One region of the Terriglobus roseus genome, then DNA from elsewhere that is predicted to be linked to it. Evidence: predicted binding sites of a transcription regulator. Region 1 holds the regulator's gene; each other region holds the start of a gene.
The links. The regulator LexA, encoded in region 1, represses DNA repair genes until DNA is damaged. The targets are predictions, from matches to a motif close to CANTTCGCTTTTTATTCGC.
Positions count from the first base shown of each region.

Region 2: the regulator LexA is predicted to act here: its motif matches at 8,233-8,251, upstream of BLT38_RS03195 (recombinase RecA).
Region 3: the regulator LexA is predicted to act here: its motif matches at 2,916-2,934, upstream of BLT38_RS04740 (recombinase RecA).

Region 1 is NZ_LT629690.1:1,594,573-1,605,337, forward strand. It holds gene uvrB (excinuclease ABC subunit UvrB) at 1-5, opposite strand, end outside; gene BLT38_RS06760 (ABC transporter permease) at 89-2,746, opposite strand; gene BLT38_RS06765 (PadR family transcriptional regulator) at 2,743-3,084, opposite strand; gene BLT38_RS06770 (DUF418 domain-containing protein) at 3,302-4,714, shown strand; gene BLT38_RS06775 (DHA2 family efflux MFS transporter permease subunit) at 4,727-6,181, shown strand; gene BLT38_RS06780 (HAD hydrolase-like protein) at 6,178-6,891, opposite strand; gene lexA (transcriptional repressor LexA) at 6,884-7,489, opposite strand; gene BLT38_RS06790 (response regulator transcription factor) at 7,715-8,458, shown strand; gene BLT38_RS06795 (hypothetical protein) at 8,455-8,697, shown strand; gene BLT38_RS06800 (sigma-54 dependent transcriptional regulator) at 8,694-9,950, shown strand; gene flgK (flagellar hook-associated protein FlgK) at 10,073-10,765, shown strand, end outside.
Region 2 is NZ_LT629690.1:700,022-710,786, reverse strand. It holds gene BLT38_RS03220 (BREX system ATP-binding domain-containing protein) at 956-3,757, opposite strand; gene BLT38_RS03215 (hypothetical protein) at 3,754-4,722, opposite strand; gene BLT38_RS03210 (KAP family P-loop NTPase fold protein) at 4,726-6,015, opposite strand; gene BLT38_RS03205 (SOS response-associated peptidase) at 6,521-7,165, opposite strand; gene BLT38_RS03200 (hypothetical protein) at 7,175-7,993, opposite strand; gene BLT38_RS03195 (recombinase RecA) at 8,255-9,286, shown strand; partial or broken gene BLT38_RS20855 (DNA polymerase Y family protein) at 9,283-9,732, shown strand; gene BLT38_RS20850 (hypothetical protein) at 9,817-10,765, shown strand, end outside.
Region 3 is NZ_LT629690.1:1,122,607-1,133,132, reverse strand. It holds gene BLT38_RS04755 (hypothetical protein) at 1-72, shown strand, start outside; gene BLT38_RS04750 (SOS response-associated peptidase) at 1,598-2,269, shown strand; gene BLT38_RS04740 (recombinase RecA) at 2,938-3,969, shown strand; partial or broken gene BLT38_RS04735 (error-prone DNA polymerase) at 4,109-6,694, shown strand; partial or broken gene BLT38_RS21065 (sensor histidine kinase) at 7,155-10,316, shown strand; gene BLT38_RS20875 (hypothetical protein) at 10,354-10,526, opposite strand, start outside.

The DNA of each region.
Region 1 (10,765 bases):
TCCATCCATTTAGTTTACCGTTTCTTCGCCTTTTTGCGGTGAAGATGCGGCTCGCCCAATGGATGGACTTTCTCCGGTATTCCGGGTTTTATTCCGTGCGCAGCGCATCCATGGGATTGGCGGTTGCTGCTTTGCGGGCCGGTAGAGCGCTGGCCAGGAAAGATGCCAGGCCAAGTACGACGCATGCCGCACCGAGAGTGAGCGGGTCCCAGCCGGAGACGCCGAAGAGAACAGACTTGAGCAGTGAGGCGGCGAGGACAGCGAGCAACAGGCCGCTTACGATGCCCGTGAGGCTGAGGCGTCCAGCTTCACTCAACACCATGGCGTAGATGGATTCGCGACGTGCGCCCAGCGCCATGCGGACGCCAATTTCGCGGGTGCGCAGAGAGATGGAGTAGCTGATGACGCCGTAGAGTCCAACGGCGCAGAGCAGGAGAGCTGCGATGGCGAATGCGCCGGAGAGCCAGGCTGCGCCGCGATGCAGTGTGGCGCTTTGTGAACTGTCGATGCGGTCGCGCATGGTCATTGCGTCGCTCAAATTGAGGTCGGGGTCGACGGAGCGGACGACTTTGGGGATGGCAGCGATGACTGCGGATTCTCCAGAGGCGACGCGAATGGCCAGAGCCGTCTGATCGGTGTTTTGATATGCCGAGTCATACGCGGCCGGCCAGATGGGATCGTCGAGGGAGCCTTCATGCAGATCGTCCACAACACCGACGATGGTCTTCATGGATTTGGGCTCAAGCGTGGTGTTGCCATACGTCTTGCCGATGGGGTTCTGGCCGGGGAAATACTTCTCCGCGAAGGTGCGGTTGACGACTGAAACAAGCGGCTTGTCTGCGGTGTCCTGTTCGGAGATGTAGCGGCCTTTCAACAACGGTGTGCCGAGTGCCTGGAAGTATGTGGCCGAGGCGTTGCGTTCGTTGATTTCGATGTGTTTCCCGTCGTAGGGACGATCCGGAAAGCGAATCCATTCGGTGTTGCCATTGAAGTTGACGGGCTGCGAATTTCCGAAACCTACTGCGGTGACGCCGGGGATGGCGCGCAGCTTTTCAACGACTGCGTGCTGCATGGCGTAGACCTCAGGATCTTTTTCGTATTTCTTTGTGGTTCCGGTGACAACGACCGTTACAAGATGATCCGGGTTGAAGTTGAGATCCGTATGGAGCAGGTTCGCAAGGCTGCGTGAGAGTAGTCCTGCGCCCGCGAGCAGTACGACTGCTACCGCAACCTCTGCGATCACGAGTAGTGAGCCAACGCGATTCCAACTGAGGCTACCGGAGCCTGTACCGGCACTGCCTTCTGCGATGGCGCGCTGTAAGGCGTTCCATGAGATGCGCACTGCTGGCATGAGCGTGAAGAGGACGATGGCTCCGATGGCTACGGTGAGCGAGAAGAGTAGCGTGTCGCGGTTGATAGAGACTGCGTCGAAGAACGGCATCTGGTCACGCATGTTCTTGGGCACCAGAAGCATGATGGAACGGACGCTTGCGATTGCGAGCACGAGGCCGGTGGCTGCACCTGTAAGAACGAGTGTGACGCTTTCTGTTGCGAATTGACGGAACATGCGTCGGCGTGTGGCGCCGAGTGCGGTGCGTAATGCAAATTCGCGGCGGCGGCTTTCTGAACGTGCGAGCAGCAGGCTTGCCACGTTTACGCATGCGATGAAGCAAAGCAATAGTGCTGCAGAGAGCAGAACGTAGAAGACAGGACGGATGTTGCGAACGACCTCTTCTGTGAGCGGCTGGGCGATGCCACCCTGACCGCGATTGGAGTCAGGGTACTGCTGTTCCAGCCGATTGGCGATTGCTTTGACTTCCACGTCGGCCTGCTGGAATGTGATGCCGGGGTGCAGACGCGCTACGCCGTTGAGCGAGTGGCAACTGCGACGCGCTTCACAGTCACCAGTCTTTGGTGCGATGGCTGTCAGAAGTTGTAGACGGCCTCGCGGTGCGAATTGAAATTTCTCTGGGAGGACGCCAATGATGGTGTACTTGTCGCCACTCATTTCAATCGCGCGGTTGATCACGCTGGGATCGTTGTGGAAGCTGTCGCGCCACAGATCGTAGCTGATCATCATGACCTTGCCAGCGCCGGGAAGATTATCCGACGAGGTGAAGTCGCGGCCTGCAGCGGGATGTAGCCCAAGCGTCGACAGGAAGTTGGCACTGACACGGATGGCTGGCTGGAAGACGAGGCCTTCGCCAATGCGCATCTGGTATCCGGCATAGCGCCACACTGCGAAAGACTCGAAGCTCTTGGCCTGCTGATTCCAGTCCTGGTAGTCCTGCCAGGAGAGGTTAGCGGGCCCCATGATCTCAACCGTCTCAGTTACCCATGCCAGGCGTTTTGGATCGTGGAAGGGGAGCGGCTTGATCATGGCCGCGTCAACAAAGGCGAAGATAGCGATGCTGGCGCCGAAGCCGAGCGCAAGTGTGAAGATGGCAGTAAGAGTGAAGCCGGGCTTGCGTTGAAGTTGACGCAGGGCAAAGCGGAGGTCTTGAAGGAACTCTTCAACCGAGGGCAGTGTGCGACGATCGCGAACGGATTGCATGGTTTGTTCCAGTCCTCCTAATTGCAGTAGCGCCTGACGACGCGCTTCTTCGTGCGAGAGACCGCGGAGTTCGCCGTCCTCTGTCATCAATGCCAGATCGTGTGCGAGTTCCTCGCGCATGCTGGGTTCGCTGGACGGAGCTGTCCAGAGACCGCGCACGCGGATGAAGAAAGCACGCAGAGCGGCGATCATTTTGCAGCCTCTAAGGCCAGGAAGCGAGACATGATTTCGCTGGTCTGCTGCCAGCTCTTTGTCTCGGTGGCGAGGCGACGGTGGCCGGCGCGGGTGAGGGAATAAAACTTGGCGCGGCGGTTGTTGTCCGAGTTGCCCCACTCTGCTGCGATGTAGCCTTCCTGTTCCAGCTTTACGAGCGCGGGATAGAGCGTGCCGTAGTTGAGTGCAAGGAGGTCGCCGCTGGTTTGCTCAATGCGACGCGCGATGCCATAACCATGTTGAGCACCCATGCTTTGCAGGGTTTTCAGCACCATCAGGCTCAGGGTTCCTTGCCATACGTCCGCGCGTTCGTTCATCGAGATCTCCTATAGGGAACCCATAGGGACTCCTATGGTTATCCAATAGAACACTGCGGCATAAATTTGGCAAGGAGATTCTCGCCGGTTTGCCTTTGTTGTTTGCTGTATACGCTGTTGAGATTGCCAAAGTTCGCGGAAAATTTAGGTGTTTTGCGGGGTAAATTCGGGTGTACTCTGCGTGCATTATCTTCTGCCGTTTGTACAGGAGTTCCGCATGGCGACTTCGTCTCTCGCGTTTGATGAATCAGCACTGCCTGCTGGCGTTGCGGAAGAGCTGGCTGGGCCGCCCGAACCATCGCTGGGCCCGGTATCTCGTCAAGAGCGCATTGGTGCGTTGGATGTGCTGCGCGGATTTTCGCTGATGGGCATCCTGATCATGAACGTCACGGATTTTGCCTATGGCTATACCAACTACCTGGTGCCGTTGAGCATGCTTTCGCCTGTGTTTAATGGGCCACATGCAAAGGCAAATACTGTTGCGTGGATGTTGCGCTGGGTGCTGGCTGAAGGCAAGATGCGCGCAATGTTCAGCATGTTGTTTGGCGCAGGCGCGGTCTTGTTGACGGAGCGAGCGGAACGGCGCGGTGGCGGCGATCGTGTGGCGGACATCTATCTTCGTCGCAATATGTGGCTTGTGTTGTTCGGCATGCTGCATGCGCTTCTGATTTGGAATGGCGACATTCTTTTCTGGTACGGCATTACGGGTTTGATCTTCCTGTACCCCATGCGCCACTTGAAGTCCAAGACGCTGCGAAGGACCGCGGGATGGTTGCTGCTGGTGTGGGTACTGGCTGCGGGGATTGGGCGTAGTGTGGGCGCGTATTACACGAACAAGGGTGGCGTTGATGCCATTGCCAAGGTGCATGCTGGCAAGACGCTGACGGAGAAGGAACGCAAAGACATTGTGGAGAAGGTGTCGCAGGACAAGGACTGGAGCCGTCTGCGCGTGGATACAGAAAAAGATATTGCCGATCACAAGAGCTATGCCAAAGCGCTGGCTGCTGATGCGAAAGACGCGATCAAGTCAGAGCAGGCGATTCAGTTTGCGTTTCCGGATGTGCTGATCTTCATGCTGCTGGGCATGGCGCTGTACAAGAATGGATTTCTTACTGGCGAGCAACCCACGAAGGTGTACGTGTGGACTGCGGTGATCGGCTATGCGATTTCATTGCCGCTGGGTGCGGCCGGGGCGATCATTGCGTGGAAGAGCGGTTTTGAGATTGTGAAGTCTACGATCTGGCTTTTTGCTCCCTACGATGTTTGTCGTGTGAGCGGTGCGCTGGCGAATGCCGCGTTGATTCTGTTGATTGTGCGTGCCGGTGCTTTGCGTTGGGCTACGAAGGCTGTTGCCAACGTGGGGCAGATGGCTTTGTCGAACTACCTGGCGACCAGTGTGATCTGCCGCTTCCTGTTTGTGTGGGGGCCAACGCACTGGTACGGCTACATGACGTACTACAAGGTGTATTACGTGATGGCGGGAGTTTGGGCGTTCAACCTGATCTTCAGCGCCATCTGGCTGCGCTACTTCCAGTTTGGTCCCGTGGAGTGGGCGTGGCGTTCGCTTACGTACTGGCATCGCCAGCCGATGAAGCTGCGTGTGGCGTCTGCGGAGACGGCCGCGGCTTAGTAAACTAAGAGCTTGGCGAACACTTCAAAGAGAGTCGAAGACCCGTCCACGCTTCGTGGTCATGCGCTGGCTGTTGCGTTGCTGGCAGCAGGTGCGCTGTTTATGGAGAACCTGGATGCGACGATTATCGCGACCGGGTTGCCAACGATGGCGCGTGACTTCGGCACGTCTGCCATTGCTGTGAATGTTGGTATTACGGCATACCTGTTGACACTGGCGATTTTCATCCCGGTGAGCGGGTGGGTAGCAACGCGGTTTGGCGAGCGGCGCGTTTTTACATCGGCCATTCTGATCTTTACCTGCGCCTCTGCTTTGTGTGGGCTTAGCCATACGCTGCCGTTGTTTACTGCTTCGCGCGTGTTGCAGGGTATTGGCGGGTCGATGATGGTGCCCGTTGGGCGGTTGATGGTGCTGCGCGCTTCCACTAAGGCGCAATTGATGAAGGCGATTGCTTATACGATCTGGCCTGCATTGGTGGCACCGATCCTTGGCCCTCCGTTGGGTGGATGGATTCTGTCGTTTACGACGTGGCCGTGGATGTTTCTGCTGAACGTGCCGATTGGTGTGGTGCTGTTTGCGTTGGCGCTGAAGCTGGTTCCGAAGGATCGCGAGACGGTTCGTGAGAGTTTTGATCTACCCGGGTTTCTGCTGGCGGGGTCCGCTTCCTTCTGCCTGATGTACCTGCTGGAGTCGCTGGAAGTGCAGCATGCTCCGGGGATGCAGGCGGCGGTGCTGCTGGTGCTGACTATTGTGTTGTCAGGGGCATTGGTGTGGTGGCTGCGTCGTGCTGAAAAGCCACTGTTTTCACTGGAAGTGTTTCGTATTGAGACATTCCGCGTGTCGAATGGCGCTGGATCACTGTTCCGGATGGCAGTGTTTTCCGTACCGTTCCTGTTGCCGCTGTTGTTTCAGGAGGCATTCGGTCTGAATCCGCTGGAGTCGGGATCGTTGACGATGGCGGTGTTTGCGGGGAATCTTGCAATGAAACCGCTGACTGGGCCACTGCTTCGTCGTTATGGCTTTCGGACGGTTTTGCTGTGGAATGGGACGTTGACTGCGGTGGCGCTGGTGGCTTGCGGATGGCTTCATGCAAACACGCCGAAGGTGATCACGCTGCTTGTCCTGTTTGCGGGAGGACTTGGCCGGTCGATGGAATTGACTGCATTGACGACCATGGGATTCGCGGACCTTCCGGAGAAGCTGAAGAACAGCGGCACCACGCTGGCTACGACGATTAACCAGATGACGACGAGCCTTGGTGTGGCTGTTTCTGCACTGGCTCTGCACGGAAGCGCACTGATGCGTGGTGGTGCGAGTGCCTTTGATTTTCGCGTGGCGTTTTGTGTGATGGCGGGCTTGGCAGCGTTGAGTTTGCCTTCGTACTGGACGATGCATCCTGCGGCGGGTGCGGCAGTGAGCGGAAACCTGATTCGGCAGGAACGGGAAGCGACGCCCGCGGAGGGTTAGGGTAGAAGCGCCTGCAGGGCGTCGAGCCATTTGGTGGGGCTATCCACCATGGCATCCGGGCCCGCTTCACGAAGTTTTTGAGGTGCCAAGCCGTAACTGCATCCGAGGCAGAGGACGCCGGCGTTGCGTGCAGTGGCAACGTCTACGTGGGAGTCGCCTACCAGAACGGTTCGTTGTGGGGATACCGGGCGGCCCAGCATTCGGGATGCTTCTTCCATCAATGCCTGCATGCCTTCGGGATCGGGCTTCTTGGTTGGGAAGCTGTCGCCGCCGTAATTGGCAAAGAAAAACTCGGACAGTCCGAGACCAGAACAGATGACGCGCGATGGGCGATATGGCTTGTTGGTAAGAATCGCCATCGGAAGAGATGGCGCAGCCGCACGAATCTTGCGAAGTTCACTGATCACGCCAGGATAGACGTAGGTGAAGTCGAGATTATGCGCGCGGTAATAGTCCAGGAAGAAGGGAATCGCTTGCGCGAAAGCTACTTCGTCCATGCCCCCGGTTGCTTCTAAGGCACGGCGGACGAGCATGGCAGCGCCATCGCCGATGAACTCTGCGATGCGGTGGGGTGGAAGTTGTTCGCGGCCCAGGAAGGCGAGGGTTGCATTGACCGACGCTGCTAAGTCTTGCTCCGAGTCAATCAGGGTCCCATCGAGATCGAAGACGAGAAGATCGCAGCGCAATTCGCCGCTGGTTTCCTCAGGCATACTTGCGCAACATGCCGAGGACCTTACCCTGGATCGCAACACGGTCCGCCGGAGCGAAGATGGGGGCCATCTCATTGTTGGAAGGCTGTAGGCGGATCAGGTTGCCTTCCTTGTAATAGCGCTTCAGCGTGGCGTCGGAACCGTCTACGAGCGCAACGACAATCTCACCTTCACGCGCTGTATTGGTGCGCTCTACCAAGACATAGTCGCCGTTGACGATGTGTTCGTCGCGCATGCTGTCGCCACGAACTTCAAGGGCGAAGACTTCGCGGTTGCCGATGATCTCAGAAAGGGAGATGGATTCCGCAGTTTCAATGGCTTCCACGGGCCGGCCAGCGGCGATTCTGCCCATGAGGGGCAGACGCTCGTTCCCCTTGCGTGAGTTCCTTGGAGAGAGAACATCGATGGAGCGGCTGCGATTATGAGCGCGCTGCAGGAGGCCTTTGTTGTGCAGATTTGTGATGTGTTTGTGCACCGTGGCAAGCGAATTCAGGCCAAGACCAGCCGCAATTTCTTCATAGGAAGGGGAGTATCCCTTGCGCTGGGTAAAGCCGGAGAGGAAGTCCAAAACCTCTTTTTGTCGCCGCGTAATCGCCATGGCTGAAATTGTAGCGAATAAAAAGCGAACTGCAAGGTAAAAGTTTCTTGAACCAAGAAAGCTAATGGGTGGTGCAGCCGTTCCCGATGTGGTACGACTCGCTGGCACCATTCTCACTGAATCATTGTTTTGTTCTCATCTGCGCGTCATCTTGGATTGCAGATCGGACGCCGGATTGGAAAGTGCGCCCGCTATAGATGGACAAATTACGCAGGAGACAGAGCAATGAGAGTGATGGTGGCAGAGGATGATGGGGCACTTTCTGTGTTTCTTAAGAAAGCGCTTGAATTGGAAGGGAATACGGTTCGCCTAGTAACAGATGGGGCCGGCGTATTAGAGGGCATTGAGGAAGACATGCCTGACCTGTTGGTGCTGGATCTGGGGCTTCCGCGGATGGATGGCGTGGATGTGCTGCGAGCACTGCACGGTCAGATCGACCTAATGTCCGTCCTGGTGTTGTCAGGTCGTTCGCAGCTTTCGGAAAAGATTGAATGTTTGAACCTGGGCGCGGATGACTATCTGTTGAAGCCGTTTTCCATGTATGAGTTGCTGGCACGTTGTAAGGCGATTGGTCGGCGGCGTATGGGATCCTCTGCTGGTTTGTTGCAATGCGCGGGATTGCGTATGGACCGCATTAAACGCAGTGTTTCCTATCACGAAGAGTTGCTGGACTTCACCTCAAAGGAATTTACGTTGCTGGAGTACCTGCTGCTGCAGAAGGGACGCGCTGTATCTCGTCGTGAACTCCTGCAGAATGTGTGGCAGATGTCGCCGGACGCCGGAACGAATGTGGTGGATGTTTATGTGAACTATCTCCGCCGTAAGCTGAGCGCAGTGGGCGCGTCGGGTTTGGTGCAGACGATGCGTGGCGAGGGATATGGCATTGCCGCGAAACAGAACGACGGTTTGCCGCGATTCGCAACCATGCCTATTGACGCTCGTTATCAAACGGCGTTGGAGGTTGCATGAACCAGATGGAGTTGACCATGGACGATGCTGCATTGGAAGAACTGGATGACGCAATCCACGCCTTGTCACAGCCTTTAACCGCGCTGTTGTTTGCTGTGGAGATGGCTGCTCTCCGCACGACACCCGATGAGATACAGGACGCATTGAACACTGCGCGCGCCGAGTGCCGCCGGGCAGTGGCGGAGTTGGAGCGAGTGCGTGAAGCCGCGGCGCGTCTTGAGGCGGGAGGGTCGCGATGAATTCAGTCGTGGCGGCGTCTGTTCAGCAACGTTCTGTGGTGTTGGTCACTCCGGATACGGAGTTGCGGCATAAGCTTTCCTCTTTGCTTTCAGATATGCGTTGGCAGGTCTTTCCAGCTTCCGGAGGGGCTGAGGCGATGATGCATCTCGGCAGCCTGGAGCCCGAGGCCATGATTGTGGATCACTGGCTTCCGGACCTGGATGCGTCGGAGTTTGCTGAGTATGCGGCGACGGTTTGTCCTGCGACGGATATGTTGCAAATGGATGGTAGTTGCAACGGTTCTAAAGTGCGCAGCGCGCGGCGTAACGAGCTTCTTCATGCGTTGCGAGAGGCGCAAGAATGCTGCGTGGAGAGAACACCTGCAACCGGTGGATTTGATGGTGCGGCCTGGCTTCATGCGCCTGTTACGGTGCCCTTTGCTGCGCCGATGGCGGTGGTGAAAGAAGCGCTTCCTGAGGTTGCTGAAGAGGTCAAGATGCATCTTCCGGAGTTTGTTGGAGACGCTTTGAAGATGCGGGAGTTGGCGCAGCAGATCCGCTTGGTCGCCCCACATGCAACTGCGAATGTTCTTGTGTTGGGAGAAACGGGAACAGGAAAAGAGTTGGTTGCAAAGGCCGTGCACCGGTTGAGCCCTCGTGCAGGAAAGCCGTTTGTTGTGTTGAACTGTGCGGCAATTCCGGAACACCTGTTGGAAGCTGAGTTGTTTGGCCATACGCGCGGAGCGTTTACAGGGGCGGTTTCTTCGCGCATGGGGCGCATAGAAGCTGCGCATGGTGGAACGCTTTTTCTGGATGAAATTGGAGAGATGCCGCTGCCGTTACAGGCGAAGATGCTGCGGTTTCTGGAGAACGGCGAGATTCAGAAGGTGGGTGAAAACGAGCCTATCCGTGTGGATGTGCGCATTGTTGCGGCGACGCATCAGCCTTTGGAAGAACTCGCTCGTGATCGGCGGTTCCGACCGGATTTGTATTATCGGCTTGCTGTATTTCCCGTGGAGATCCCGGCATTGCGGGAGAGGCGTGAAGATATCCCCATGCTGGTGGAACACACATTGCGCAAGCTTGGCGATAGCATGCCTCGTAAATCGATCAGCAGCGAAGCTCTTTCGCTATTGATGGAGCTTGACTGGGCAGGCAATGTTCGTGAGCTTTGCCACATGGTCCATCGCGCAGTGATTCTCTGCGGCGAGGAAGCGGGTATTCGGCCAGAACATATTCTGCTGCCGGGACGTTTCTCGGCGATGCAACATTAGAAAACTCGTAAACGAAACACATGTTGCAGTTAGGCCGCTCACAGGAGCGGCTTAACTCTTGGCCTTCTACGTGCATTTATCGGCAGTAAGTTGAAGTGACTTTAGTCAGGAGGGAGGGATTCATGCTTGAGATGCCAACAGCCGATGCACTGGAGCGCTATCTGACGCTGACCACGCAGCAGATGAAGTTGACTGCGACGAATATGGCGAATCAAAATACCGATGGCTACACGCGCCGTGTTGCGAGTTTTTCCAATAACGATACCGTGAATGTGAACGGTATTTCGACCAGTTCCGGCGTGTCAGCGACTGTTACAGCACAGCGGGACCGTGTTCTGCAGCGATCTTTGCAGCAGGCGACAGAGGCTTCAAGCGCCAGCAGCGCACGGACCACGGCGCTTGATAATCTGCAATCGTTATTCATGATCGATAGCTCTGGTGATGATGCGTCTGGAATCGGCGCAGCAATCAGCAACTTCTTTAACAGCATGACCTCACTTGGGTCGTCGCCTTCAGATACCAATACGCGGCAGACGGCGTATACCGCTGCGCAAGCGCTAGTGACGACGATGAACCGCACGGCGTCGCAACTTTCTTCACAGACGTCATCGCTCAATCAGCAGATTGGCACGTCTGTGGACCAGGTCAACAGCCTGCTCACGAATATTGCGTCCTTGAACAAGCAGATTCAGCAATCGGGTGGTCAGGATACGGATGGTTTGCAGGACCAGCGTGACCAGGCTGTTCTCTCGCTAGCAAAACTGGTGGATGTGAATACGGTCACGGCAACCGATGGAACAGTGAATCTGTCATTG
Region 2 (10,765 bases), 890 kb from region 1:
GGAGCCGTCCGAAGGCTAAATTGCCAACCAGCCTCTCGACTTCAACGATTTCTGCCACTCAGCCTCTCTAACGTCAAAGACAGACGACCTGTTTTCGACGTATTTCTCTCAGTCGAAGAAGGACTTGTCACGACGTGCGAACTTACGCGAGAGGTTGATTGGCAATCCTCCGTGGCGAGGATCGTTTCACCACACTGCAAACTCGTTCCTACATAGGCGCAACTCGCGTTGACACCTCAGCATGGACAAAAGACAAGAACGTTTATATCAATCTTCCTACTTGCCATACCGATAAAGTTCGCGCTATTGTCAGTGAAAATAAACAGAGCGCTCTCGTATTGCGAGTACAAGAACGCTCCTAACCGCAGCAGTCTATATAGGAGACATGCAATGGCTTCCCATACCCTAAATCCAATTCCTTCCGTCCGCCACTCCAGATCTTCTAGCGCCCATCGCACGCCCCGCAAGCAGAAGCTTGTGACAGCTATCAATGCTGACATCGCCTTGATCGCAGAAGTCCAAGCATATTGTGATGCAACGGGAGCATCGGTGCTCGACTCATTGAACGAAGCGATATCGGATTGGTTGAAAACGTCCGCCATGTCTCGCTTGGAATTCTTCTTGGCCAGGAAAAGTAGTACGCCCATACCATCGATAGAAACATTGCTCCTCGACCCTTCTGTGCAGTAGGTTCAACTGGTGAACCGTGACGTCCATTTTCCGGAGTAGTCTCTCATACCGCTACTGAGCTCTGAACCGATTTCACTTCGAAGAGATTGGACATTACTCCATTTGCAAAGGAGTAGCGGTATGGGGGGCCCTCGCAATAACTTTCCATGCCGCTTGGGGAACGCTCCCCATAATTCGGTCTGTACGAACCTTACTCAAAACGTGCATCAGCGATTACGCCTTCGCCTCGGAAACTAAGTTTCTTGTCTACACCTCAGATGTCCAGTCATAAACGTCCATAGGTTTCATCGCGGCTCCGCACGAACTCGATCTGACGAAAGAACAAATACATCTCTTTGAGCGTCGCGATGCTCTTGAGATTGTATTGACTGGTGATCGATCGCTCATCTTCAGGATTGAGAAGCGCGGAAGCCTGACGCACCTCAAAATCTGACCATTGTGCCGTAACGGAAACATTGGAGGCGGTAAGGCCTCCACGGAACGCGACCGAGACAGCGTCTTCATTGCCTGCTATGCCTATGCTCTTGGCAAGCTGTTCTGCAAGCGTAGCGGGAGATATGTCGGGGCTCCTCAGGCATGCGAGAACCCGGAATCCACTTCCCGGAGGAAACTCGTCTGGATGAGAGCCAGCTTCCTCAATGTAATATCCCACCTCTAGGGCCACGTCTGCTCTTGTTCCTTTACTCCAAAAGGAGATCTGGTTGTAACGGCGCGCCAACGAATATGCCAATGCTTGCCGGACAATAGCAGAGCGCTCCGATGCCAGAGCTGCGGAGATTTGCTCTTGATCTACACCTCGATCTGCGGCAACAAGTGCGGAGGCGTAGCGGAGATGCGGGTTGGAAGCACGCAAACCTCTGACCACGCTTCTCCGGTCAGCCCCTTTCCTCAGGTTGTAGGCGCTCGCCAAGCGATCCAATTCAGAGCGGCTGCTCACACTGGCCGTCAACTCGCGGTAAGCGGAACCCTGAAAAAAACGCGCAAGTGCAACTGAAGCCACCAGCCCTCCAAGCGCCGTTCCTATCCAAACGAGTTGGTTTAGAGCTTCAAGCCTTCGATAAAAGATCTGGAACCAGAGCAGCATCGCTCCCGCGAGCAAAACAGAGGCAAACAAAACCTGAGAGCCAACGCGAATCCACAGCTCACGCTCGGAGCGGGCCCGCAGGGCTTCCATCTCCTGCTGGTCCCGCAAACGGTATTCGGCGTGTTTAGCGGAGATCCTGTCTTCCAGTTTCGCTCGCTCCTCCGCCCATCCCGTGCGAATTCCACGCCAAACATCACGTTTGGCCTCCTGCCGAGAGAGCAACCCGAGACTGTTGTGCTCCAACTGCTGTTGCTCCCACTGCCTTTCACGGCGAAGATCCTCAATACTGCTTTGCAGTACCTGAATCTGTTTTTCGAAACTCTCAAGAACCTTCGGCGACGGAGACGAAAGAGATATCACCGGTGGCATATGCTTCAGCGCATTCGTGAAATTACCACGGAACGTATCGGCTCGGTACACAATCAGTTCGTGGACGAAAGGTAGCAGACGTGGTGTCACTTGGGGACTAACGTATCCCAATACCACCAGGAGAAAGCGCGCCGGATCCTTGTGGTATTGGAGTTTACGGATGAGATCCAAATGACGGAGCGCCGTATCGGCTTCGTCCGCGTAAAAGATGGCTTTGCTAACCATGACTAGAAGTCGTGGATGACCATCGGGCCCTGAGATACAGAAATCGATCCGGCTATCGTAGACCTCTGCCTCTGTAGTGAATGGCAGCGTTTGCTCCAGGATGATTTGTTTAATTTCGGCGCGGACCGAAGATTCCGTAAAAAACATCCGGCTTCCGGTAAGCAATACGCTCTCTACCACAACGGGCTCAATGAGCAATTCTCCCGTTTGCGCTTTGTCGAAAACTGCGGCGGCGACTTGAAGAACGCGACGTATATTGCCACCGCTGTACTCGCACATCCGCAGAGTCGCTCCCTTCGTGAACGGAAATAGATCGTCTTCACCGGGTTGTTCCGATATTTGATCGAAGGGATGGAGATACAAACTGATTACCTGTTCAATCTCGCTTGGGCTCCACGCCTGCAATGTGATCAGGTTAAGATCAGGTACTCGAGACTGGATGTAGCCCGGAAGCTCCCGCCAGGCCTTCTCGTTCCCAGAAATTACGACCATGCCGTTCTCGGCCGCGGCATCGTCCATAAGGTTCTGAATCCACCCAATATTGGCGGCATTCGCCTTCGCGTCAGCACTGTCGATCAGATTCTCATATTGATCGATGCACAAGATGAGGGGCCGGCCAGCACGCCGGAAAACTCGCGCAAAAAGTCGGAGCGCGGCGCGCGCCACTTCGGCCGTCATGGGGCCGGACACACCAAGCTGTCGAATCTGTTCCGCACTGACAGCCTGTCCAGTCACCCATTTGAAAGCGGTTTCTGCCATCGCTGGACTGGCCGAAAGAAACGGCAACGCACGTCGAAGATCTTCTCCAGCGCCACCTGAAACCTTCCGAAGTTCTTCCTCTTGGCGTTCTTCGATTTTGCCCCGTTCCACCGCTCCTTCAGCAAACAGACGCTGGGCTTGATCGGGATCCTCGCGAAGAGTATTGGCGACTCGGTCTGAAGTTCCACCGTGCGGGTCCAATTCCTCACCGGTCAGAACGGCTGTGAAACGTTCACCGATCCCGCGCATCGTCTCGAGATCGATGCCCGTCAACAGTGAAACGTAAATTCGAAAGAAGTCGGGACTGTCGGCGCTAGCGTAGAGCTGCACCGGCAACTGACCTGCCGGGGACCCTTTTGGGCGATAGGTCACGCGCTGCGCGTAATGGATAGTATGCGTCTTTCCAGTGCCAGCTTCGCCGCGAAGAGCCACGATTTGACCGCGCTTTTTCTGAATTGGATCAAAACGGTCAAGATATTCCTGGGTGAGCGTCACCAGTCTCGCAACAGGTGCGAGCGGAAGGGTCGGCGTGGAATCGAACTCTTTCTCGGACTCGGGAAGTTCCTCATCGGCAACGCTGAGTGCGCCCTGGTAAGGAAAAGGATTGCGGGATGGATAGAAGCGCCTCATATCGTATCCAGAATTTTTATCTTTTGTTCGATCTCCTGGTTCGCGAAAGCTAGCACAGTATCGTGGGGCCAACGCTTGCTTTCGTAATCCGTGGTCTTCAGCTGCAGAAGCTTACTAATTAGGAACATCACTCGTTTGACGGGGCGTTGTTTATCCGCCCAGGCCAACTCCATGTCCGGTGGGAAAGGAGGCTGGGTTGTCCGATTTGTCACCAGATCCCAACGCTTGTGAACTAGATGGCGAATGTCAAGACCGTTGAGCGGACCAATGCGAAGGACTTCTCTCTTTACAGGTTCCTGATAGCTCTCGAAAAACGAGACGACCTTCTTCTTTTCACCTTCATAGTCGCCCACGGTGAAGATACATACCGTGCGTGCCTTGGCAAAGACGGTCAGTGCCGTGTCGACCACCGCCGGAACACCGATATCTTCAAGGCACACCCCGTATCCATAGGGACCGCCGGCGACTGAACCTAACTGAGAAGCGATGTTCCGCGCGAGAGATCGCCACGGGAGGACATCGTCAGGCGTGGCCCTCTTCCGCCTCTCCCAGAATTCAGTGACATCAGGCCCTTGAACTGCCTGGTCCTCAATCTCGTCGACTAACAGACCCAGCCATTCTTTTAGGATTCCGAAACCATCGTTGTTTCCGAAAGACCGCTTCGGGACAAAGAAATGTGCGGGATCGATGCCGCGATGAAAGCAATAACGGGATAGCAGCCAATTCGCGACGGAGGATCGGCCACAACCATCCGCTCCTTTGACTAAAAGGAAGAGCGGCTCATCTCCTGCGGCGTTCTCTCTGAGATATGTATCTATCCGGCGCAGCTCCGAATAAGCAGGTACGCAATCCACAATCTCGTTGAGAAGTTCGCCATCGCTCGGCCTCATAAGAGGATTCAGTTCGCGAAGCTCAAAGGGATCTCGATGAAGGCCGTATTGGGTCAAGAATTCAGGAGGGGGCATCTCTTAAGCACCCAACATCGAAAGGTACATCGACAAATCGTCCGGGCGCAGGTTTGAGAATGCCCCAGGAGTCGACTTCTTTCCGCCAACCGTGATTTCGTCGCCTCGGAACAACGCACTAAGAAATGATTCCGGCCTGTAGTAATCCTTGCAGAGCTGCACTATGGCATCTCTACGGGCACCGAAGCGCGCGAAGGTACCCGGATTGTGAACATCGAACGTTGGAGGATCCGCCGCCAAACCGTCGAATGCAAAGAGGGCGTCCGGCATGCGCACAATCTGCGAATAAAGGTCCCCAGCTTGGACCTGAAGAACAGCTAGCCTCGCCAGCAAACTCCGGTCGAGATTTTCTATGCCTTGTGTCTGATCGGCGATATGGGAGCTGACGGCAAGGATATTAAGTATGCGTTTAATTTTCCTCGGATTGGGTAGAACGATGCTCTCCAGTAGGGAAAGGTGCGGTTTCACCGCCTCCCCAGGCCCGAATCTATTCATGAACCATAGGATCTGTTTCTTATGCAGCGGATAGAGCTGAAGGGGGAGTTGGACCATCTTTTCGATGTATTCAGCCCCAACTGCCAGTTTGCGCGACTTCTCGAACTGAAACGCGCTGTACTTGACCTCGATTCCGCGATCAATCACTTCCTTATCAACCGCAAGTACTACGAACACATTCTTCAAATCCAAGAAGAGCTTGATGGATTCCAGTAGATTGATGATCTCTTCAGGTTCACAACGATCCAGATCGTCCACAAAAAAGACCAGACGCGCCCCCTTTGCGGCGATGTTGTCGGCTTCCGCTTGCAGGGTGAGTCGGAGTTTTCGAATCTGACTCTCAACCTGTCCCTTATGCTCAAGGTATTTCGCTTCGAGCTTTTCCAGCTTTTCTAGCGATACCGAGTCCGCGGTAAGTCTCTTGAGCAGCACGTCGGCGCCAAGGCGCAGCAGAACATCTCCGATCTTCTTCGCTGACTCTGTAAAGCGATGCATCACATCCTCCTCAAGAGTGTCTTGGAGGGTATGTAGAAGTGGGATGAGGATATTTTTTTCTCCACGATAGACCCAGGGATTGAAATGAACGCGGACGAAACCTTTCGGATCTTTGGCTTCGAGCTTCTCATCGAGCATTTGAAGCAAGCTCGATTTTCCGCTGCCCCAGGCTCCGAAGATGCCAACAGTAAACGGGGTCTCTGCATTCGGGTCGGAAAGGATTTCAATCAGAGGATCCGTGTACCTTTCGAATGAAAGGTAATCGCGTGTACTGCCTACCGCTGCGTCGGAGAGAATGGACAAGGAGCTCATGGCAATGTGGACAGATTATAGCTAGGACCAGTGTCAAAACTCACTGTTATCTCCGGAATTTATGTGGAAGCGTGGCAGAAGGGGCTTTCGGAACGTCCCGAGGGGATATCCATTTGCAGAATTGCTTCTAAGTACTCGAGCCTCGGAAATGGGAACTTATGCGTGCCACTCCTTCTGAGATGATCTAGAACATATGTATCAATTTTTTCGGAACTGTCACTAGTTCTCCCGGCATCTCGCTGCCTCCTAATGGCAAACCCCTGATCAGTCAGACACTCGTCATCGACCAGGCTTTCGCGTACGCAGATGCCTCAATCTGGTTGAATACGCCGCCAGGGTGAACCAGCTTACTTGGCTTCCGATTTCACGCCCATGCACTGATCGAGGAAGGCGGAACCGAACTTGCACACCGATCCGTCAATCTCACACGCTATGTAACTTCATATAACGAAATGCCACTTTACGCGACCATTAGGTTCAGAAAGCCATTGGTCCGTCATTGGCTATCGAAGAAACTCACCTGCGCATCGCTAATAGGAGATGCACCCACAAGTTCAGCTTTCATCTTGTCCGCTGGAAGAATGCGAAGCAAATGAACCGGAGGTCGTGCCGAAGGGGCAAGGTATTCTTCATAGTCCTTGGGCTCTAGAAAAGTCGTCATTCGATTATGGATCGGCGCCATCAGTTCATTCGGCTCTCCAGTGAGTACTGCAAAGGTCTTCTCCCAGTGTTCGGACTTTGGATTCTTCCACAGCTTCCAAACTGCAGCCATGCCGAACGGATGTTGATCAGGAATAGTGAATTCCCATTTCGGTTTCTTTCCCCGCTCGACCTTCTGCCACTCATAGATCGCATCGCCCGGAAGAATGCAGCGCCCGGTTTGGAACGCGTCTTTCCAAAACTTCGAGTGATTGATGCCTTCGGAACGCGCATTGAAGAGAAGGCGATCGGGCAGCTTGAACGCCCAACGCATCAACTCGATCTTACGTTCGCCCCCATCGTTGGTGTAGATGACGGGCTGCATGGATTGCGGTCGCAGATCGTCGCCTTCATCAAAGACTGTCTCATCCAAGCCAGCCGTCACCTTGAAGACCTTGGCGACGCGCTGCTTATCCGCGCCTCGTTTGAATCGACCGCACATCAAAGATCCTCACTGTTGATCCTCTGAACTACTAGAAACCGTCGATCTGGTCGGAGGCCACATAATACGTCGATAAAATATCTGAAGTGATTTCTTTAGGGATGAGCTAACTTTGATCATGTGGCGCACCTCCTGCCTCAGCTTTATCCGGTCTTCGTTGACATACTTCAGGACAGAACGCCACGAATCACGAAGATCCTTTTGAGTAGTTTTGGGGTTGCTTGCAAGCGCGAATAGACTGAACACCTCGGCCCCCATCGAGAACAGTATTTCAGCCATTTTTCCTGCTTCCCATGCGTACATTTTGCTGATGGTTCCATCCCGCATTAATGCGGCGATCTGCGTCTCGCCACCACAACCATCCACGTATCTCTTTGCGTTTTCGACGATATAAAGTGCGGTACTGACATCTGACTCCAAATCATCGTTCGGAGACCGAAAATGAGCAGTAATGAAATTCCCTAACTCTCCACCGATGCCAATGCATGCGTGACTCGAAATAGCACCCGAAACGATAGGACCTGTCGCTCTGTAGAGATTTACCTCTCCATACGTGTGGAGCGCGAAAAGAATTTCAGCATGTGGTCGACTTGCGTCGTCATAGAGTTGCCACAACTTTTGATGGACAGCTATCACGGCATCTTCGATGCGCGATAGGACGGCATCGTGGGATTTGTCTTCGCTGCCCTGCAAAGCCGCCTGCCACATCGCTGCTACCAATTTATCTATGAGGGGTCCATGCCCAGCCCCTGTGAATATCATCCGAACTTGATCATTGACGTCACCGTTAGGCGGCATTATTACGAGTTTTGATACATCGAATTTCATCGCGCCGGTGGTCTCTTGGGAATCCGCGCAAAGCACCACCCCGTACGTGCTTTTGAACCCCGCACAAATTGTCACTCTCTAGTACCCCACTGCAAGAAAATGTTTGGCTTGGATTTCAAGGCAGAGGGCGGGGTTTTGTCAAAGGCTCATATAAAATTTCCCCTTTATTTCACAACACTTACGTTCTCATTGCACATCTGGGTGTGCAAATCCCACTTGACGATCCCCCACTGCAATAGGCGAATATATGGCGAAGACGCCATGCCCTCCTCCAACACAATCCGGGTACAAGTGGAGGCTGCCTTAGCCTCCCGAATTCCGTCTGCGTTGACTCCACCGCCGAAGATCGTTCGGCCTACAAGTGCGGTCGGTATAGCCACGCTCGATGAATTGCTCCGAGGTGGTTTTCCAGTCGGCGCACTCACGGAATTGGTGGGCGAAGAGTGTTCCGGTCGAACTTCGGTCGTACTTTCATTTCTTGCGCGTGTGACTGCATCCGGAAGAGTCTGTGCCTGGATCGATGCAACGAACACGTTCCATCCCTCCTCGGCGGCTTCTGTGGGGATCGATCTGAAGCGCTTGCTTTGGATACGTTGTGGTGTTCAGCAACGCATCGAAGCGCAGGAAACGAAGCAGTTCTCTTTACCAACTGCGTGTTTCACTCCAAAGGCTGTAACGAAAGGTCTGCACGGCGGCGGACATGGGACGCATCCACGTTCCGAAGCAAAGGGGCTTTCCGCAGCCGTGGATCGATTCCTGGGAGATGAAGCCGTTGCTGCTCGTTGCGCCGAACCGATTACGAAGCCACGTCCGATTCCGCAAACCTTCGAGCCGAGCCTGATCCCAACGATGACTACGAAACGTATAACGCGTCGTGCGCGGGCCTACGATGCGATCGAGCAGGCATTGCGTTCCGCGGATCTCTTGATTCAGACAGGTGGCTTCAGTGCGATCGTGCTCGACCTTGGAGGCATCGCACCGGAACACGCTGCGCGGATCGAACTTTCCACCTGGCATCGCTATCGTGTCGCGGCAGAACATACTCAGTCCAGCATCCTTCTCCTCTCGCAATATCCGTGCGCGAAGAGTAGTTCCGAGTTGCAACTTCGCCTGCATCCGATGGACGACACGAATGAAGAACGAACTGTATTCACGGGACTGAATGCACGAGTGCAAGTGTTGCGCCAGCGATTCGTACAAACACCTTCCAATGTCATCCCGATGCGTAAGCCTCCACAACGTGCGACAGAGGCGCGCTGGCAGCGACGCACGAGTTGGGTAGGGCCGAGATGAAGATGCCTTCCGAACTCTACGTATGCGTCTACGCACGGGAGTTTCCCGCGCAAGCCCTTCTGCGCCTTCGTCCAGAACTGAGCGAGAAACCGTGTGTGGTCTTCGAAGGAGAGGCTCCACAGCAAACCGTGTGTGCCCTGAATGCGCGCGCCCGACTTCTAGGCCTTCGACCCGGGATGACGAAGGTTGAAGTGGACACCTTCGAAGGTGTCACGGTACTGGATCGATCGCTATGCACCGAAGATGCGGTACGAACTATTCTCCTTGAGTGCGCAGGTTGTTTCTCTCCTCGCATTGAAGATCGAAGCGTCAACGGCATCTTTGTTTGTGTCCTAGATGCTTCCGGAACGGAAAGCCTATTCGGGCCACCGGCCATGCTGGCGAAGCAGCTGAGACAACGGCTTCGCGCAATAGGCGTCTCCGCATCGATTACTGTGAGCTCGAATCTTCATGCTTCTATCTGCTTGGCACGAGGGCTACGAGGCGGAATTCCGATTCAGGTGGTGCGCCGAGGTGATGAAGCGAAAGGCTTGTCCGGTCTTCCGTTATCCGTGCTGGACATGAGCGAAACCCAGGAAGAGACGTTTCGTGCATGGGGCATACGTACCGTGGGTGCATTGTCGTCTCTACCCGAAACGTCGTTGATCTCGCGCCTCGGACAAGACGGCAAACGTCTGCTCCAACTCGCGCGTGGAGAACGGCCCCATCTTCTGCAACCCATTGATGTGCCGTTCGTTTTGGAAGAAGAGGCAGATCTCGATTTTCCGCTCGATGATCTGGAGTCGCTCCTCTTTGGCCTCTCGACGATGTTGGAACAATTGATTCTACGAGCGAAGTCGCGCGTCTATGCTTTGGCATCAATCACGATTACGCTGCATCTCGAAGGCGGTGGAAGTCACGAACGAACTGTGAATCCCCGCGTACCGACCAACGACAAACAGCTCTGGCTGAAGCTGCTTCATCTCAATCTACAGGGACATCCCCCACAGGCTTCGATTCTGAAAGTTCATCTGCACGCCGAGCCAGGTGCAACGAACAAGGTACAGCTTGGCCTCTTCTCACCTCAGTTACCGGAGCCAGGAAGACTAGACGTCACCCTTGCTCGCATCGCGGCGATTGTTGGGGAGGGCAATGTAGGGCAAGCCGTTCTCGATGACACGAGGCGAGTAGATGACTTCCACGTCGAACCCTTTGCCATTGTGTGCACGGAACTACTTCCCTTCACTGCAACAGAGCGTCTGTGTTTGCGCACTCTTCGTCCGGCGGAACGAACTACCGTCGAGGTGCATTTGGGACGCCCCTATGAGTTCTACTTTCGATCACGTCGTTATGGCGTGGAAAGGGCCTATGGCCCCTGGCTAAGTGGTGGTGATTGGTGGAACGAAGCGATCTGGGGCAACGAACAGTGGGATGTCGTTGCACGATCCGCGGACAGCAGCTTTCTCGCATGCAGGTTGGCGAGGGATTTCGTTCAGAATG
Region 3 (10,526 bases), 470 kb from region 1:
CTGCACGAAAACATGGGAACCGTGGCTACCGTAGAAGCAAATGCGGAGTTGGTTGCCGATCTCGGCCTGTAGTTCGGGACGGTACCACAATGGCCCCCGGACCTCACCCGCGCTCGAGCCGGAACAATACGGAGACGACTCAACTCTCGATCAAAGAAACCCCAAATCCGCTTCATCCTCATGTCTGAAACCGAACATTCATGAGGCGTTATGCGTCCGTATACAACTTCAGGAGTAGAAGAAGATCACTGGGTGGCGCTCTTGCGAGCGGTCCCTCGCAAATCAACACTGCGCTTGGATTCCTTTTCGTCTGAGACGGAGCGACTTCCCATCCAATTTCTACGTTTTTTGAGGTTGAGCGTGTCGACGAACTGCTGACGAAAATGCAACCGCCAAGCGGACACGACTGAACCGAGATCTCTTTTCTTCTTCTCGAAAGGTCAGTGCGTCATGAGAAAGTCCAGTGCCGCTATCACCAGCTTCTTCTGCTTCGCGCCTATATCCGTAACCCTTGCGCAATCGGGTTCCAGTTCGCCTCAGCAACCGCACCCGATTGAAATAGTCCAAGGCTATCGCCTTCCGGGCTATCTTCCGAAACCTACCGTGATTCATCTTGGTCGCCCGATCGCTGTGCCCGTCCAGACGACTCCATCGGATCCCCTTCTCCCGCAACCTCCGATGAAGAACCTCGAACTATCTACAGGTACGACGAAGATCGTTGTCGTAGAAGTTCCAGTGCAAGCCCCGGCCGGGCCCTCACAACCGTCGAGATCTGCTCCGATTGCAAGCCATAGGCCACCGATCTCCGTGGGCCCACCGCTTTCTCTCACACCGCTGGACGTCCCAACCCACCCACTCGTCATCCTTCACAATCCTCCCTCACTGACTTGGCGAGATTGTACGGTGAGTTGGCCGGACATCGAGGAAGCGTTCCAGAACTGGGGGCCAGTTCACGACGTGCTCCTTGTGCTCTTCGTGCTTTCCGGCGGTCTATGGGCGAGGCTCCCCAAAGGGAAAGGACCGTCTCCTGCGAGCGTTGCGAATTCGCACAAACCATTTACGTACGTCGTATCGTCCACGCACTCTCCGTCCGTCTCCAAATCCAGAGACTACAAATTCCCGGGTTAGAGCTCGCCGAAAACGCCACAAGGCCCACCGGTTTTTCGGTGGGCCTCACTGCGTTTTGTCCGTCTATTTCTCCGTAGGGCTCATATCACTGCGAAAGTGGAAAGCTCGCTCCTGATAGAAGTGAGCACCCTCAAAGATTTCACTGTGTTGGGTCGTGCCCGCGAGGTGCGAAAACGTCCCGCGTCCTTGGTAACTATCGCAACCGAGTGGGATCGACAACACTGAGGGAGTTACAGACCTGGGAGAAGGCGACTCCATGCGAGTCGCCACTTTTTTGTCTTCCAACCCTCTCCCACATCCAGTAAGCTCAGACGGAGCGAGCAAAGGGCACCGCAGCACAGACTGTTTCAAAAGCAGCGAGCGTGGCAGCCATGACGAGGGATGACTCACACCCCAGGTCTGTGAGAACCTTTCATCCCTCGTTCGCTCGGCCACAGTTCATCCGCCACGCTCACGCGTCTCATTCTTCATGTGCGGTCGTTACAAACGGAAATCGGATAAGCAGGCCATCGCCACGGCGTTCCATGTCAACGGGCATCTAGACAGCGTTATTTTGCCCCCTGATGACGACGTGCGACCCACCACGATGCAGCCGATTATCCGGTTGAATAGAGACACTGGCGAGCGTGACCTTGTGATGGCCCGTTGGGGTTTCATTCCTTCTTGGCATAAGCCAGATGAGAAGTTTCCACCCACCACGTTCAATGCACGAGCGGAAGGCATCGAGAAGGCAGGCATGTGGAGGAGAGCCTTCGCCTCTCACCGTTGCCTCGTACCCGCTGACAGCTTTTATGAATGGCACAAGATTCGAAAGAAAGATAATCCCAAGTTCGAAATCGCGATGAAGGATGATCACCCGTTCGCCTTCGCGGGATTGTGGGGAGCGTGGAAGAATCCTGATACTGGCGAGTGGTTACAAAGCTACACCATCATCACTACCGACCCGAACGAACTGATGGAAGCAATTCATACACGGATGCCTGTAATCTTGCACCCGAACGACTACACGCGATGGCTGAGTCGCGAAGAGACAGAGCGGCCACCCATTGATCTGCTGCGTCCGTTTGAAGCGGAGGCGATGACAGCACAGCTCACCGACAACACACAGGTTGAGATGTTCGTGGAACCGAATAGCAAATGATGGCCTGCAACACATCCCAGATTGTGACGGTGGCACGTGAGTGAAGGGCGAAATGGCGAAGTACACGGCAAGAGATTGCCGGACGTCACCTATGAACTAAGCGCGTTCTCGGATGGCCACCAGGTAGCGCATCCTTTCATTCATCGGGACGGCTCTCCTCTCATCAGAGAACGGGCACTATATGCCACTTCGAGCGAACTGCTTTCTGCTTACGAGACCCCAGACGGAACCCTGGTCTGCTCCATGACCGACATCGACAGGTTTATCGACGCCGTGGGCATGAGGCGCATCGATACCAACCCGGACAAGCAGTAGACAAAACAAGAGTCGCCGGAGTGAGTTACTCCTGAGAAACGTGTTTACCATCAGTGACGCACCTGAAGGAGAGCCAAATCTCCTGTGTTTTCACCGAGAGAGTGAGCGCTCCTGTTTCTATGCAAAAGGTTCCACTAAGAGATGACAGCCGATAGCGCAGATGGAGCCTATGGTGTTCTATCCCCACCGGATTATCGGGCTACGTACGAAAACAAGCACCTTGATTCAAGCCTGCGAGCAAGAAATCTTTACTTCTTTCATTGCTTATCGTTAGAGAGCATTTGCACATGTAAGCGTGCAAGAGTTGCTTGACGTCTCCCCGTCACCATAGGCGAATATATGGCGAATACGCCATGCTCTCCTCCAACACAATCCGGATACAAGTTGAGGCTGCTTTAGCAGCCCGAATTCCATCGGCGCTAACACCAACCACGAGGACTATTCGCCCAACGAACCCGATTGGCATCACTGCGCTGGACCAGCTAGTGGGTGGCGGATTTCCTGTCGGGGCTCTTACGGAGTTGGTTGGGGAAGACTGCTCCGGAAGATCTTCCGTCGCCCTTTCCTTCCTTGCATCCATTACGGCATCGGGAAGAGTTTGCGCTTGGATCGATGCATCGAACACGTTTCATCCCGCCTCGGCGGCGTCTGTAGGAGTCGATCTGGGACGCCTGCTTTGGGTGCGTTGTGGTGTCCAGCAACGCATCGAGGCACAGGAGACGAAACAGTTTTCTTTGCCGTCCGCGTGCTTCACTCCAAAGGCAGTGACGAAGGGTCTACACGGCGGAGGACATGGTACCCATCCGCGATCCGAAGCGAAGGGGCTTTCCGCAGCTGTGGATCGGTTCTTGGGTGAGGAAGTCATTGCCGCTCGCTGTGCAGAGCCGATTGCCAGGCCACGTCCTATTCCTCAAACCTTCGAGCCAAGCCTGATCTCCGCCACAACTGCGAAACGGACGCATCGTCGAGCCCATGCCTACGATGCCATCGAACAAGCATTGCGTTCCGCCGATCTCTTGATTCAGACAGGCGGATTCAGCGCAATCGTGCTCGACCTTGGCAGCATCGCACCGGAATACGCTGCGCGTATCGAACTTTCGACATGGCATCGTTATCGTGTAGCAGCCGAGCAGACGCAATCCAGCATCCTTCTCCTCTCGCAATATCCGTGTGCGAAGAGTAGCTCCGAGTTGCAACTTCGCCTGCATCCGATGGATGACACCGATGAAGAACAAACTGTGTTCACGGGACTGAATGCGCGAGTGGAAGTGTTGCGCCAACGTTTCACACAAACGCCTTCTAATGTCATTCCGATGCGTAAGCCTCCACAACGTGCGACAGAAGCACGGTGGCAGCAACGTGCAAGTTGGGTAGGGCCGAGATGAAGACACCTCCCGAACTCTACGTGTGCGTCTATGCGCGAGAGTTTCCTGCGCAAGCCCTTCTGCGCCTTCGTCCAGAACTGAGCGAGAAACCGTGTGTGGTCTTCGAAGGAGAGGCTCCACAGCAAACCGTGTGTGCCCTCAATACGCAACCAGATACGACCGTGAAATTGCCGATCTCTTCACCGCGGTGCGCAATCACACACGTCTCGATGATGCCGGACGCCTCTTAGCTTCCAATAATCAACGCCATCTTCGTCCAGCGAATCGCATGGCGGCTCTCTTTCGCGATGTACCTGGCGCGATTGAAAACACGGTCGAACTTTCATCGCGGCTCCACTTCCAGCTCTCTGCTTTGGGATATGAATTCCCGCGTTATCCGGTACCGGATGGCGAGACAATGGACAGCTTCCTCGAGAAACGCGTTGCAGAAGGCGTCGCACGGAGATACGGATCGAAGCGCAATATAGGCCTCCTCGAACGCGCAAAGAAGCAGGTCGCACATGAGCTGAAGTTGATTGCAAAATTAGGCTTTGCAGGCTACTTCCTCATCGTGTGGGATATCGTCGAGTTCTGTAAGAAGCACGGCATTCTCATTCAGGGACGAGGCAGCGCCGCCAACTCTGCGGTCTGCTACGCGCTGGAGATTACAGCAATCGATCCCGTTGGGATGGAATTACTTTTCGAACGCTTTCTCTCAGAGAGCCGTGGTGAGTGGCCGGACATCGACCTCGATCTCCCTTCGGAAGAAAAGCGCGAACAAGCCATCCAGTATGTGTATCAACGGTATGGCCAACTCGGTGCAGCAATGACTGCGAATGTCATCACCTATCGAGGTAAGTCGGCGGCACGTGAGGTCGGCAAAGCTCTCGGCTTCGATCCAGAATCACTGCAACGTCTCTCCGGTTTAGTTGCGAACTACGAGTGGAAAGGGCCGAACGACACGATGGCGCGTTCCTTCCAGAACGCTGGCTTCGATGTGCAGCATCCGCGCATCGCAAAGTATCTGGAACTTTGCATGCGAGTACAGGATCTGCCACGTCATCTCGGACAGCATTCCGGCGGTATGGTGATCTGCCAGGGAGCGCTCGACAAGGTCGTCCCTCTCGAACGCGCGTCAATGGTGGGACGCACCGTTGTGCAGTGGGACAAGGAAGACTGTGCCAACCTCGGCATCATCAAAGTCGATCTCTTAGGGCTGGGCATGATGGCCGTTCTTAAAGATTGTCTAACTCTTGTGCCACAGCATTACGGAGAGCCACTCGATCTAGCCCAGCTTCCCGAAGACGAAGAGGTGTATCGCACACTCCAACGGGCGGACACGATCGGGATGTTTCAGGTTGAAAGCCGAGCGCAAATGTCCTCGTTGCCGCGCAATCGCCCCGAGAAGTTTTATGACTTGGTGGTTCAGGTTGCCATCATTCGCCCGGGACCAATCGTCGGCAAGATGATGCACCCCTATATGCGACGGCGGCAGAAGCAGGAAGAAGTGAGCTATCCACATCCTTCGCTGGAATCCACATTGAAGCGAACGCTTGGTGTTCCCCTCTTTCAGGAACAATTGCTGCGCATGGCAATGGTCGTTGCGAATTTCACCGGCTCCGAGGCGGAGGAACTTCGCCGTGCGGTCGGAATGCGTCGTTCTTGGGAGCGTATGAAGAATCTCGAAGGTCGGCTGCGCGAAGGAATGACGGCGAATGGGCTCGACACCGAAACGCAGGAGACCATCATTCAAAACATCAGCTCGTTTGCACTCTATGGATTTCCCGAGAGCCATGCAGCCAGCTTTGCTCTAATTGCCTACGCTTCAGCGTTCATCAAAGTGAAGTACTTGGCAGCCTTCACCTGCGCGATGCTCAACAACCAGCCAATGGGTTTCTACAGTCCGTCAGTAATTGTCGAAGATGCACGACGGCACGGCTTGCGTGTGAAGCCCATCGATATTCAGATTTCAGATTGGTCGTGCTCTGTCGAACATGAGACCGACTATTCCCTATCGCTACGTCTTGGTCTTGGATACGTCCGCGGGTTACGGAGTCAGTGTAGTGAGGCTATTGTGCAAGCGAGAAAGCAAGCCCGATTCAAGTCGGTGGATGATCTCGTTCTTCGAGTTCCACAACTGAACCGCAAGGAGCTAGCTCTGCTAGCAAATGTCGGCGCTTTGAACACCCTGGATGGAGTGGTGCATCGACGGGATGCACTGTGGCAGATCGAACGAGCAGGCCGTTTGGAAGGCCCGCTGCTCATGCAGCAAAGCCAATGGCTTCGGGAGGAAATCCATGAGTCTCCCCTGCTTCCCATGACAGCCGAAGAACGACTCGTCGCAGATTACGCCGTCAGCAGCGTAACGACAGGTCCGCATCCGATGTGGTTTCGCCGCCAAGAACTTCAACGTAGGGGCTATCTGAGGGCGGTGGATCTCGCTCATCGCCCCGACGGCTCCTATGTTAGAACTGCTGGCCTGGCGATCGCCAAGCAACGGCCAGGGACTGCATCCGGGGTTGTGTTTCTCTCAGTCGCCGATGAGACAGGCGTCTTCAACGTTTTCATTGGGCCAGAGTTTTTCGAACAACACCGACAGGTCATCACAACGGCAAAGTTTATCGCAGTAGAAGGTCCTCTCCAGAAGGAAGGTCCGATCATTCATGTGATGGCGAGTTCATTCAAAGAGCTCTCGCTTGATGGTGCTGTGGGCCGTCTTGAGGTGACTTCGCATGACTTCCACTAACAATGGTTCACAAGTCGGTGGATATCGGAATGAAGTCGATCAACAGAAACTTGGCCCTGCCCTCGTAATTACGGCAGGACTCATCTTGGGGATGCGCACAATCCGATGGGAAGCCACACACAGCGATGGGCTTGCAGGAGAAGAATGGGAAAAGGAGGTCGAGCACAGCGCACGAGTTGCGAAGCGCATGTTGAGCTTCTTAACGACACGATACCCAGATCTCTTCCACTCAAAAAGAGTTCCTTGGTATGTTGCTACCGATGAAGATTCACCGCCGTAAATGCAATGGAGTCTTCTTAGGGACCTTGCTCAGACGAGGTATGTCTGCTATCGACGGCGCGGCTTCTCAGATTTCCTTCGCATTGTTTTGGCGTTCCACTAGTGGATATCTCTACAAGTTTGGGCTAGCCACTCGTGCCGACCGGTGGCATTCTATGGCTATCGAATAGATTCGGAAGCGATGAACGGCATTCTCCATGTGCAAATACACTCGCTGGACGAAACCCAGCCTTTTTCCCAAAAGCGCTGCACCGAACTGCAGGAGACAGGCTCTTCGGCGGTGCAAAATTCGAGGCCCCATAGGTATATTCCCTCTGGCCCGTATTGCCTGCTGTCTAGTAGTCGTTCTAGTCAGCATCATCGCGTCTCCGCGGAACCAACAAGGGCCCACATTAGTCCTGCGACGTTGCAGCTTCCCATCGTTGACACTACAGACATTCGTTTCACACACATCACGACGGCCCAAGGCCTTTCGCAGATCCGGGTCACCAATATCGTTCAGGACGATCAAGGGTTCATGTGGTTCACCACATTCTTTGGCCTGAACCGCTTCGACGGCTACAGCTTCAAGGTCTATATGCACGAAAGGGGGAACACGAACAGCGTAGGTGGCGTTCGAGTCGAAGCGCTGTTCAAAGATCGTGAGGGCATGCTTTGGCTGGGCTGCGAGCAATCCGTAGATCGCTTCAATCCAAAGACAGAGACATTCACACACTTTCCCGTTCCTAAAGTGAAGCAGATCACGCAGGATCATGACGGATTGCTGTGGTTCTCAACCGACCGCGGCTTGTATCGGCTTGATCCAAAGAACGGCTCGATTCGTATCTACGCCCACGATCCTAGTGATCCTGAGAGTCTCCCGGACAATCACGTGGTCGCCGCTGGAGAAGACAAAACCGGTAGGTTCTGGGTTGGAGAACCCTATGGCATGTATGAACTGGATCGTGCAACCGGGCACATAAAGCTATCCATCCCTCTTCATACTGCGTCCCGCGATCTCTCGTTCTATGAAGATCACATGGGTGGCTTCTGGATTATCTATGGAACGGGGAATGGGCTGGCGAAATTTGATCGCGAACACAATGTCCTTACCTACTACACATTTCGACCAGGAGACACGTCGAGCACAGACTACAGCGGTGTCGACGCAATGTTGGAAGACAGACATGGAAACCTCTGGCTGGCGAAACAGGGATCTGGACTTCTGAAGTTGGATCGTGAACACAACCGGTTCCTCAGTTACACACACAAGCCAGACGATGCCACCAGCCTCGCAGAAAACAACGTCATCGCGTTATTCGAAGATCGCGATGGAAGCATTTGGGCCGGACTTCCTGGCAGTGGACTACAGCGCTTCTCTCCTGTTCCGCTTCCCTTCCACCCTCTGGTCCCAAAGCAAAATGGAGCAGGCTGTTTCTACGAGGACAGTCACCAGAACCTATGGATCGGAACAGCCGAAGCCCTGTACCGCATTGATCCTTCGGGCAAGAGAACCGCATTCACAGGAGTCAAACCTGGCGTCATTTTCGAGGTCATCAGTGTTGTTGAAGATCATGATGGATTCATTTGGGCTGGCACATCCAACAACGGTCTTTTCCGCCTTGATCCCAAAAATGGCAATTGGAAGAGCTATCGACACAGGGAGAATGACCCGACCTCACTAAGCAATAACGTGGTTGATCGATTGTTGGTGGCTCACGACGGCACGTTATGGGCTGCGACCTACGATGGCTTTGACCGCTTCGATATGCGAACGGAGCGCTTCACTACGTTCAAAGCCGATCCACATGCTCGAGAGCAAATCTATTTGACGCTGGCTGAGGATCCCCAACATGAACTCTGGCTTGGGACAAACGGTTTTGGCTTGCAACATTTCAATCCGAAGACCGCGCAGTTCACGATCTTCAATAGCGGTGACGCTCCGGGAAGCTTGAGCGATAGCATCGTTTATTCGATCGTTTTCGCACACGACGGTGTGATGTGGGTCGCCACCGTAAATGGCCTCAATAAGTTCGACCCGGCGACTAAGCGTTTTACTGTTTATGACGGACGAAATGGAATGGCGAGCAGTTCGATCGCCTGCATTACTGAGGACTCTCGCGGGAAGCTTTGGATGGGGACAACGAGAGGGATCCCTAGCTTTGATCCGCGAACAGAAACGTTCCGTAACTTTTCAGCTGCAGATGGACTTCCTGGACCAGAGATGGCGAATGGAGGCGACTGCCTGCGCACCATGCGCGGACAGATGTTTTTTGCGGGATTCAATGGAGCAACTACCTTTCTCCCCGAAGCGATTCCCGACAGTAACTATGCTCCCCCCACAGTGATTACGGATTTGAGGTTGCTAGGCAACGTGAGCACTCCCGTTACGTTGCCTCAAGCCATTTCGTACACGTCGAAAATTACGCTCACTCACAAGCAGACTCCGTTCACATTGACATTCGCTGCTCTCGCCTATTCGAACTCGCTGACCAATCGTTATCGCTACAAGCTTGAGGGCCTGGACACCTTATGGAATGAGGTTGGTAGCGACAATCGCTCCGTGACGTACACAAACCTTTCCGCGAAGACGTATCACTTTCGGGTGCAAGGGGCCACAAATAGCAGCGCATGGAGCGACCCAGGGGCGGAGCTTGAAATTGTCATCCTGCCCCCCTGGTGGAATACGGCATGGTTTCGGACCTCATACGTGCTGTTAGCGCTTTTGATAATTTGGGCTGCATACGGCTATCGGATGCGCCAACTCGCAGATCAGGTCAACATCCGAATCGAGGCACAGGTCGATGAGAGGACGCGGATTGCGCGAGATCTCCACGATACATTGCTCCAGAGCTTGCACGCGTTGCTTCTCCGTCTACAGACTGTCCTCAATGTTTTCTCGACACAACCGGAGGAAGCGAGACTCCGTCTGGAAAGAACAATCGACCAAACCGCGCAGGCAATCACGGAAGGCAGAGACACGCTAAATGAATTGAGGTCCGCAGGATCGTCTGCTAGCAACCTCGAACAAGCCGTAAGCAATTTCGCAAGGTTAACCCTAAGCGGCTCACCCGCCGAACAAGAGCCCGAAGTTCGTGTGCAAACAGAAGGTACTCCCATACCTATGAATCCGGTAGTACGCGACGAGGTGTATCGGATTATCGCAGAGGCCGTGCGGAATTCGATCCGGCATGCCAATGCACGTAGGATTGAAATCGAAATCCGTTACGACAGGCAATTTCTAAGAGTCCGAGTCGGAGATGATGGGATGGGGATCGATCCTTCTCTCTTAACTCCTGACCATCGCCTTGGCCATTGGGGCTTGCATGGTATGCGCGAACGCGCAAAACTTGTGGGTGGAACATTAGAGGTGTGGAGCGAATTGAGTGTCGGTACTGAGATCACGCTGAGTATTCCCGCAGCGAGTGTTTATGACAAGTCTCGGTCGCGGCCTTCGCCCCGGCTCCTGTGTCAAGCGAGGCTGTGTCTCTGCCGGCCATCACGCGAGACAACACGCCCACTTTGAAGAAGCTGATGAACTTCTCCTGTTGGTCAATCTCATGGCGGGCAGTCG